Regions from separate parts of the Arthrobacter sp. B10-11 genome, predicted to be linked through region 3. Evidence: riboswitches for the same ligand, from Rfam matches in the RefSeq annotation. Region 3 holds a riboswitch; each other region holds the start of a gene.
The links. A riboswitch is a leader RNA that binds a small molecule or an ion and turns the genes downstream of it on or off. The one in region 3 is predicted to bind cyclic di-AMP.
Positions count from the first base shown of each region.

Region 1: linked by a shared signal. The riboswitch ahead of RW112_RS05960 (hypothetical protein) and the one ahead of RW112_RS17630 (M23 family metallopeptidase) in region 3 are both predicted to bind cyclic di-AMP.
Region 2: linked by a shared signal. The riboswitch ahead of RW112_RS00275 (NlpC/P60 family protein) and the one ahead of RW112_RS17630 (M23 family metallopeptidase) in region 3 are both predicted to bind cyclic di-AMP.

Region 1 covers NZ_JAWMTH010000002.1:63,223-66,491, forward strand. The annotation lists gene RW112_RS05955 (HAMP domain-containing sensor histidine kinase) at 1-987, shown strand, start outside; cyclic di-AMP (ydaO/yuaA leader) riboswitch at 1,123-1,310, shown strand; gene RW112_RS05960 (hypothetical protein) at 1,310-2,092, shown strand; gene RW112_RS05965 (glycosyltransferase) at 2,228-3,133, shown strand; gene RW112_RS05970 (STAS/SEC14 domain-containing protein) at 3,156-3,269, opposite strand, start outside.
Region 2 covers NZ_JAWMTH010000001.1:48,985-52,253, forward strand. The annotation lists gene RW112_RS00270 (hypothetical protein) at 100-690, shown strand; gene RW112_RS00275 (NlpC/P60 family protein) at 768-1,538, opposite strand; cyclic di-AMP (ydaO/yuaA leader) riboswitch at 1,542-1,732, opposite strand; gene RW112_RS00280 (polysaccharide deacetylase family protein) at 1,970-3,269, shown strand, end outside.
Region 3 covers NZ_JAWMTH010000006.1:62,042-65,310, forward strand. The annotation lists gene RW112_RS17625 (metal-dependent transcriptional regulator) at 167-862, shown strand; cyclic di-AMP (ydaO/yuaA leader) riboswitch at 973-1,216, shown strand; gene RW112_RS17630 (M23 family metallopeptidase) at 1,220-2,044, shown strand; cyclic di-AMP (ydaO/yuaA leader) riboswitch at 2,158-2,351, shown strand; gene RW112_RS17635 (C40 family peptidase) at 2,422-3,096, shown strand; gene RW112_RS17640 (NlpC/P60 family protein) at 3,251-3,269, shown strand, end outside.

The DNA of each region.
Region 1 (3,269 bases), on a different contig from region 3:
TTCGTTTCCCTCGGCGGGCTGGTGCTGATCGGCATGGCAGGAACGGTGCTGATCCGCCGGACCATGAAACCGCTCGAACAGCTTTCCGAAGTGGCCACGCAGGTTTCCCAGCTGCCACTCGACGCCGGCGAGGTGGCACTTGCGGTGCGCGTGCCGCCGTCGAACGCCCATCCCGGAACTGAAGTGGGCAGCGTGGGCCACGCACTGAACCTCATGCTGGACAACGTCGCCAAAGCCCTCGAGGCACGGCAGCAGAGCGAGACCAAGGTGCGCCAGTTCGTGGCCGACGCATCGCACGAACTGCGCACGCCGCTCACCGCCATCCGCGGCTACACGGAACTCATGCGGATGACCGAGGACTTCACCCCGGACGGCAAGAAGTCCCTGGCCCGGGTGCAAAGCCAGTCCGAACGGATGACCACCCTTGTAGAGGATCTCCTGCTCCTGGCCCGGCTGGACGAAGGCCAGCCGCTCAAGATCAGCGACGTGGACCTGACGCAGCTGGCGGTGGAAACCGTCAGCGACGAGAAGGTCATGGCACCGGACCGCATCTGGCAGCTCGAACTGCCCGACGAGCCCGTGGTGGTCCGCGGGGACGCCAAACAGCTGCACCAGGTGCTGGCCAACCTCCTCTCCAACGCCCGCAAACACACGGACCCGGGGACCACGGTGGTCACCGGGGTGATGAGGTCAGCCGACGGCAGTGCCGTGCTGACCGTGACGGACAACGGGGCCGGGATCCCGCCGGAATTCGTGGACCGGGTCTTCGCCAGGTTTGCCCGGGCGGACGCCGCGCGCACCAGCCCGGCCGGAGCGGCGTCGGCCCCTGGTGCTGCCGGCGCCGCGGCCGCCGAGGGAACCAGCGGACTTGGCCTGTCGATTGTGCAGTCGATCGTGGAGGCACACGGCGGCACCGTGGAGGTGAACTCCCGCCCGGGCCGCACCGAATTCGCGTTGCGCCTCCCTGGCGAGCCGGCGGCCGCCTAGTCCCGCCGGCACCACTGCGCGGTCAGTTCCAGCGCAAGTCAACGCGCCGCAGGCGTGATCCTCGTTACCGAAACGTGACTTAAGCACCGAACTCCTGTACGGTTTTTAGGGTGCGGCCATCGTTCGGGCCGCATATCCGGATGGACGCCAAACTCTGCCGCTACCCGGATTTCCTCATGATCAGGCAGAGGCGGGGGACCCAGGTCTCCGGGCATGCTGCAGCAGCGGCCCTTGGGGTGAAGCCGACACGTGAAGTTCCGTGCGGCCGGGTGTGACCTCATCCGAACCCGACAGCTAACTCCGCCGGCATCGAGAGGCAACCATGACTGAATCCACGCCAGAAGTATGCCCTGAGACCGTTTCCGCCAACTCCGCATCGCCTGCGGCACGGTCACGCCACCGCGCCGAACCGGCCCCCAGGGCAACCCCGTTGTCCCGGTTCACTGCCGGCCTGCAGGGGACCGGCCGCCGGGCCGCAGTAGTGGCCACGGCCTGCGCCGTACTGATCGGAGTCGGCGCCGCCGGCCAGGCTTCCGAGCCCGCAGCGCCCTCAACATCGGCCACAGGTGCTGAAAGCGCATCAACTTCGGCCGATACCGAGTCGAAGCTCGCGTTCGAAAAGATCCTGGTTTCCGCCATGCCCGCCCCGGCCTCCGTCAGCGTGACTCCGCAGTCGTCCGGGGAAAAGACGTCAGAGCAGAAGGCTCCGGAGGCCGCCCCGGAGGCAGCCGCGCCTGCGCCTGCCCCTGCTGCGGCTCCCGAACCCGCGCCCGCCCCGGCACCGCCCGTTGCAGTTGACGACCCCGCAGCGGCCCAGGCATATGCCGCTTCGCAGCTCGGAAGCTACGGCTGGGCTGCCGACCAGATGCAGTGCCTGGTCACGCTGTGGACCAAGGAATCCGACTGGAAGACCACGGCGACCAATCCCAGCAGCGGCGCGTACGGCGTTGTCCAGTCCCTGCCGGCCGAAAAGATGGCCAGCGCCGGGGCGGACTACCGCACCAACTTCCGCACGCAGATCAACTGGGGCCTGAACTACATCAAGGAACGGTACGGCTCCCCCTGCGATGCCCTGAACTTCCACTACGCCAACAACTGGTACTAAGCCGGCCCGCCAGACAGCTTGTCCCGTTGCACCGGAGGCCTCGAATCCATGTGGATTCGGGGCCTCCGGCGACTCCACAGCAGGTGCACAGCTTTGGCCTAAATCCTTCATATGCGGCGGCCCCATAGTTGAACCATGACGCTCACACACCAGGCCACGGGACCCCTGCCGCACCCGCACCCGCGGGCCGCCGTCGATGCCTCGCACGGAAGCGCACCGCTGCTTCCCGGGCCGGGACGCATCCGCCGGGCCCCTATTGACACGCGGGTCATGGCAGCAGCAGGAACCGACGTCCCGGTCCTGGATGTTGTCATCCCGGTGTTCAACGAGCAACAGGATGTGGAGCCGTCGTTGCGGCGGCTGCACGCCTACCTGCTCGCCACCTTTCCGTACCCCTTCCGGATTACCGTGGCGGACAATGCCAGCACCGACGGCACCCTCCAGGCAGCCGAGCGTGTGGCCCGGGAACTCCGTGAAGTCACTGTGGTCCGGCTATCCGCCAAGGGCCGGGGAAACGCCCTACGCACTGTGTGGCTGGACTCGCCTTCACCCGTGCTGGCCTACATGGACGTGAATCTTTCCACCGACCTCGCCGCGCTCGCTCCGCTGGTGGCACCGCTCCTTTCCGGACATTCAGATGTGGCGGTTGGAACCCGGCTGGCGCGGACGTCCCGCGTGGTCCGCGGACGCTGGCGGGCGTTCATTTCCCGCAGCTACAACCTTCTCCTCCATGTGCTGATGGGAGCACGTTTCAGCGATGCGCAATGCGGTTTCAAGGCCATCCGCGCAGATGTTGGCCGGCACATTCTTCCGTACACCGCCGACGATGAGTGGTTCTTCGACACCGAACTCCTTGTCCTTGCCGAAAGATGCGGACTCCGTGTGCACGAGGTCCCGGTGGACTGGGCAAGCGCTGCCGACGCCGGCGTGGACCTTGTCCAGACGGCCCTCGCCGACCTGCGCGGCATCGTCCGCCTCATCCGGGACCTGGCCGGCGGCCGCATTCCCGTAGCGGCGCTTCGCTCGGGACTGGCCCGGTGAACGCAATCGCTGGTTTTAGCGCCTAAGCGTCCTTAAGCCACCGTATGGCTTCCTTCGCGCAGGTGAAGTACCGCGTCGGAGCCGCCGGAGCATGAAGACCGAGGAAGAAGTTGGCGATTGCGCGGTCCACCGGGGA
Region 2 (3,269 bases), on a different contig from region 3:
TCTAAGGGGCATCCCGTGGCATCTGGTGCTTGGGCGAGCTTGGCAGGAACATGGGAAGAGTACTGATGTCCCTGCCCCTGGGACTGAGGGGGAACTGCTATGGCGGACGAGAAACCCACCAGCTGGTGGGCTACGCTGCCCGGTCTGCTGACTGCCGCCGCAGCCGTGATTACCGCTGTCACGGGGCTGCTGCTTGGTCTGGGGCAACTCGGACTGTTCGACGCCGGCCGGCCCGCAGCTTCAACGGCGAGCGCTTCCTCCACTCCAGCCGGCGCAGCACAGCCGGGCAGCACCGTCCGGGCGACCGGCGTCCCATCCGCCACCGGCAACGTTGCAGGATGGACGGTAGCATTGCCGGCCGAGCGGAAGTTCAGGTCAGCCGACGTCGAGTATGAGATTCTCGGAGCCGGCGTGCGCCCCGACGTCTCCGGCCGGGTCGCGCTGACGGTAGCGCTCAGGTGCACCAACCACGGCAGATATGACATCAACTTCTGGGACTCTACGTTCAGGCTGAATGCGGACGGAATCAGCCATTCCCCCGATTCCGGCCTCAACGAGCTGGTGGCAGGCGATTCCAGCAAATCGGGCGACGTCCGCTTCATTCTTCCGGCGGATACGCGCGAAGCACTCCTTCGCATCAAATTCGTACAAGGCGAGAGCACGGCTCAGCTCGCCATATCCCCGCCGTGAGCCGGCGGCCACGCGGAGGCCGGCGACCGGCTGCCCCCAAGGCAGCTGATCACCGGCCGACCGGCAGGGCCTAAAGGCTAGGCTCCGGCGCGGACGAACGTCACGCCGCCGGTGGCCGTGAGCCATGACAGCGGGTGCGTGACCGTGGCGTTGACACCGTTCATTCCGCCGCTGATCACCTGGCCGTCGCCGATGTAGATGCCCACGTGGCCGGACTGCACCACCATGTCGCCGGGCTGCGGTTCGCCAACCACCGAGCCGTAGTTCATGAACTGCATCGGGGCCAGGTCGCCCACGGGAATGCCCGCGGAGCCGAGGGCCTTTTCCACCATGGCGGTGCAGTCCTGGGTGATTCCCAGCTGCGCGTACGCAGCGGAAACCATGGCGGCATTGACACCGCCGGCAGCAGGCGCCGGCGCAGGGGCAGGGGCCGCCGCCTGGACCTGGACGGAAACCGCGGGCGCAGCAGGGGCCGGAGCGGCCGGCGCGGGAACGGCCTCCGCCGGAATTGCTGCCTCCACCGGAGCGGCCTCTTCGACCGGCGCCTCCACCGGAGCGGGCGTGGTGCTGACATCCGGCCGCTCGAAGCTGATCCTGACATGCGAGTCAGCGCTGAGCGGGGCGCCCACCTGGGCCGTGGCATCCAGGGCGGAAGCCGGAGCGGTGTCCCGTTCCGCGGGGGCATCGGCCGCCTGGGCAGCCCCGGTGCCGGAAAGGACCAGGCCCGAAGCGGCCGCCAGGACCGCAGCCCGGCGTCCCGCACGGATCCTCCCTCCGGTGGGCGTGGACCCCGGGCGCCCCGCGGGCGCGGTGGACCGGTGATGGTCGGGCAGATTGCGTGAAGACATGAAGTGACCTCTCCCGATGCCTGCGAGGTTAGCTGTCGGATTCGGATGGGAGACACCCGGCCGCAGTGGCATTCCGCGTTGCGGAAAGCGTGCGGCTTCACCCCGAAGACCCGCACAAAGTCAGGTCAAAAGTGGTTTCCCCGTCCCTGCCGGATGATTTTCGGTTGGATCCCGGACCGCGGCAGGGTTAGGCAATCCGCCCGGGAGTGCCGGTATCTGGGACAACGGGCACCGTTCCACCGTACGCGGGCGGCGCACCGCATGTCACATTCAGGTAACAGCCCGGCCAGGCGCAGCGCCCGGTCGCCCCTGCAGGCAGCGACGATGTACTCGGGTGTTCCGTCCGTCAAAGTCGAGTGTTTTCCCCGGGTGCGGTGAGGCGTAGTCTACGTGCATGTTCTTGCGGGGGGACTCACACGCTTGGAGGCATCATGCGTTGGTCGAATCGCCCTGTCCGCAAGTATCCGCGCCATGTGGCTGACCCCCCGGAGGCCTCCCCCGGAGCCTGGCGCGGCCGGCGCTGGACGGCGGTCCTGGGCGCGCTGCTGCTCGCCGCGAGCACCGTGGTGGGTGTGGCCGGCACCTCACGGGCTGCGGAACCAACCATTGTCAGCCTGACATTCGACGACGGCCTGGGCAGCCAGTTGGCCGCCGAGCAGGTCCTGAAAGCCCACGGGCTGGTGGGAACGTTCTATATCACCACGTCCTTCATCGGTTCGTCCGGATTCCTCACCCAGGCGAACCTGCAGGCCTTCGCCGCCGACGGCAACGAGATCGCGGGCCACAGCGTGACCCACCCGGACATGACAACACTCAGCGCCGCAGCCGCGCGCGCGGAGGCCTGCAACAGCAAGTCGACCCTGGAAGGCTGGGGTTTCAACGTCACCAGCTTTGCGTATCCGTTTGCGGCGGAGAATGCGACCGCCCAGTCAGCCGTCCGCGACTGCGGATACACCAGTTCCAGGGGCCTGGGCGACCTGCGATCCCCTGACAGCTGCGCCTCCTGCCCTGTTGCGGAAACGCTGCCTCCGCAGAATCCCATGGTCACCAGGGCGCCGGACCAGGTGGCCAGCTCCTGGAGCCTGGCCGACCTGCAAAACACGGTCACCAACGCGGAGACCACGGGCGGCTGGCTGCAGCTGACCTTCCACGAAATTGCCAACGGCACGGACCCGTCCCTGTCCATCAGCCCGGCTGTGTTCGAATCCTTCGTCACATGGCTGGCTGCACGGACGGCAAACGGCACGACGTCGGTCCGGACAGTGGCGCAGGCCATGGGCCAGTCCCCCGTGACGTCGCCGCCGCCGCCGCCGTCACCGTCGCCGTCTCCATCCCCCTCACCGTCCCCATCCCCTTCCCCCTCACCCTCGCCGTCGCCAATCTCTTTCGTCGACGTCCCGCCCGGCTCGCAGCTCTACACAGAGGTCAGCTGGATGGCCAACCAGGGAATCAGCAACGGCTGGTACGAAAGTGACGGTACCCGCACGTTCCGTCCGGGAGTCGCCGCCAGCAGGGACATGATGGCGGCGTTCTTCTATCGGCTGGCCGGGAGCCCTGCCTATACGCCGGCAGGCTCCCCGTTTGCGGATGTCACGCCGGAGACCCCTTTCTACAAGGAGATCCTGTGGCTCGCCTCCCAGGGAATCACCAACGGCTGGGCGGAAGCCAACGGCACCAGGACCTTCCGGCCAACAGTGGCCGTCAACCGGGACCAGGTCGCGGCCTTTATCT
Region 3 (3,269 bases):
TCATAGTCCAGTCACTGAGACATGGTCCGGTCCCGGAGGCGCAACGCACTGACGCGGCAGTTCACGGGTCGGCTGCCGGTGAGTCAGCCGGATGATTATCCGGAGTAATTCAAAATAGGTTAAGCTTGTCCCTGACGCAAGGACTGTGCTCGAGGAGCTGAGCTGGATGACGGATCTGATCGACACCACGGAGATGTATCTTCGGACAATCTTGGAGCTTGAGGAAGAGAGCATCGTGGCTCTCCGCGCCCGGATTGCCGAACGGCTGCGCCACTCCGGGCCCACCGTTTCGCAGACCATCGGCCGGATGGAGCGTGACGGGCTGGTGGTTGTTTCGGGCGACCGGCACCTTGAGCTTACGGAAACGGGCCGGAAACGGGCCACTGAAGTCATGCGTAAGCACCGCCTCGCTGAGCGGCTACTGGCCGATGTGATCGGCCTCGACTGGGCGTACGTCCACGATGAAGCCTGCCGGTGGGAACATGTCATGAGTGAACGGGTCGAACGGCGCATCTTCGAACTCCTGGACCACCCCACGGTGTCCCCCTACGGCAATCCCATTCCCGGGCTGGCGGCGCTCGGCGGCGAGCCGTCGCCCGCGTTCACCGACGGCGTGGTGAACCTCCTGGAGGCCATGACAGGGTACGGGGCCGACTCGCGCGTAACGGTGAGCAGGCTGGCTGAACCGATCCAGGTTGAACCCGAGCTGCTCGTGCAGCTCGATGAAGGCGGGATCAGGCCGGGGGCGTCCCTCGCCCTGGAACGCGTGGGGGAGTACATCTCGGTGCGTGTGCCCGAGATCGAGGGGGCCCTGGAATTGCCGCCCGAAGTCGCGGCCCACGTATTTGTTACGGTCAGCTGACCGCGCACCTCGTAGGACCACCTACAACTGCCTGAGACGCAGATAACGGAATTATTACCGCGCTGATTAATCACCTATAGTTGTGGACTAGCGCCGATACTAAAGCGTTACCTGATCCGAAGCCGAGCTCTGCCAGCGGATCAGCGTACGAATTACCTCCTGGCAGAGGCGGGGGAACCACAACCGGCCGTTGAAAAACGGCCTTGGGGTGAAGTCCGTCAGCGGCAAGCCATCTCCGACGAAGGATTCCCTAGGGACACCCCTGTGTCAGATGCCTTGCAGTGGCGGACCGGGTCTTTGATCTCTCTGACCCGAATCCGACAGCTAACTTCGCAGGCTCTCCAGAGAGGATAATTTTTGACCACGCAGACCGTCAGGGGCCGCCGCAGGGCGACCGGTCCCGCTTCGGAGTACCCAGTGGCCGAAGCCGTTATGACGGTCAGGCCGCGCGATGCGCACCGTGATGCGCGCCGGCGCCGCAGCCTGTTCAGCCAGGTTACGGCCTTCGCCTCGGCGAGCGGTGTGGGCCAGAAGGCAGGCATTGCCCTCGCGGCCACCGGGCTCGTCCTCACTGTGACCGTCCCGTCCACCGGCCCCGCGATGTCCACAGCGGACACGGGGAACGCTGCCGCCGCTGCGTCAGTTGCGCCCCAGCCGGAAGTGTCCGCTGCTGCGGGTGCCAAAATCGACTTCAACCGCACCTACGTCGCCACCAAGGGCGATCCGGACGGCAAGCTCAAGCAGCTTCTGAGCGCGCAGTCGGCAGGGACCATTACCCGTGCGGCCTCCGCCGGCAGCCTCGGGGCACCGCTGGAACAAATGGTTTCGGCCTCGCCGTTCGGCTTCCGGGTCAGCCCCATCACGGGCGGCGCCGGTGAGTTCCACCGCGGCCAGGACTATGCCGCCCAGTGCGGCACGAGCGTCCTCGCTGCCGCCAGCGGAACGGTGACCTTCTCGGGCTGGCATCCTTACGGCGGCGGAAACCGCGTGGTGATTGACCACGGCAACGGCCTGGAAACCACGTACAACCACCTTTCGTCTTCCAACGTCCAGGTGGGGCAGAAGGTGGGCCGTGGCGACCTCGTGGCGCTTAGCGGGACCACCGGCGCCTCCACCGGCTGCCACCTCCATTTTGAAGTCATGGTCAACGGCGAAGTCGTCGACCCCACCGGCTGGCTCTGATCCAAACGATGGACCGCTCTCGCATTCCTGTGACATGCCGTGACCTGAATGTGACATTCGTTATTAATTCCTGTACCGTTTAGAGCACGCCAACTTTTCCGAAGTTGGCGCTCTTGAGTGGATTGCCTAACTCTGCCACCGCTCAAGGTCCGTTCGCATGACATCGTCTGGCAGAGGCGGGGGAACCAATTTTGGTCTTCGCAAGAAGACCTTGGGGTTAAGTCGCAACGCTTCCCAGGAAGCCGAGCGGCCGGGTGACTCCCATCCGAATCCGACAGCTCACCTCGTAGGCATTGGGAGAGGCTACCTTCGTGTCTACACGTCACAATTCTGCGCGCCACCGTGCGCAAACGGTTCGAACGAACCCGTTGAACTCCGTGTCCCGGGCTGTTACTGCCAACGCCGGAACCGTAGGTCGCCAGGCGGCTGTCATTGCAGCCGCGTCCGGATTGATCCTCAGCGTTGGAATGCCGGCGAACGCCGCCGATACCAACCTGGGCGTTTCCGCTTCCACGGAGTCCGGCTCACAGTCGGCCCAGCTGACCGTCACCGCGGAACCGACAGCGACTGTTTCCTTCGAGCGTCCGGCAGTGACCACGAAGGCAGCGCCCAAGGTTGAAACCGTTCGGGCACAGTCCACCGGTACAGATGCCAGCGAAACGTCCACTGAGGCCGACGCGGAAGCCAAGGCAGGCAAGCTTGCCGATGCCGCTTCGTCTGCGGCAGCATCGGGCCTCGCTGCCATCGCTTACACCGGCATCGGCAGTGCCTACGTCTGGGGCGGCACCACTCCCAGCGGCTGGGACTGCTCAGGCTTCACCCAGTGGGTCTACGCCCAGGCCGGTATCAGCATCCCCCGCACCAACGCATGGACTGCCATGACGCCCACCGCCACCCCGGCGCCGGGCGATCTTGTCATGCAAAACGGCGGCGCACACGTTGGCATCTACGTCGGCAACGGCATGATGATCAGCGCGTTGAACCCGTCGCAGGGCACCCTCCTGCACGCTGTGTCCGCCACGGGCACGTCCGCGTTCTACACCATGCGCTAAATCACGCTGCGCTAAAACGCGTGCTTCCCTTCAGTGAAGCGCGCGTCCTTCGCTAAAAACCCTGTTCGGGCCGTTCCGGCTTACCCCCAAGATGCCGGAGCGTCCAAAAGCCGCGGCCTGCCATGCAGTCTGAGGAAAACGAAAGAGAGAAATAATGACTACTCGTGCCATCG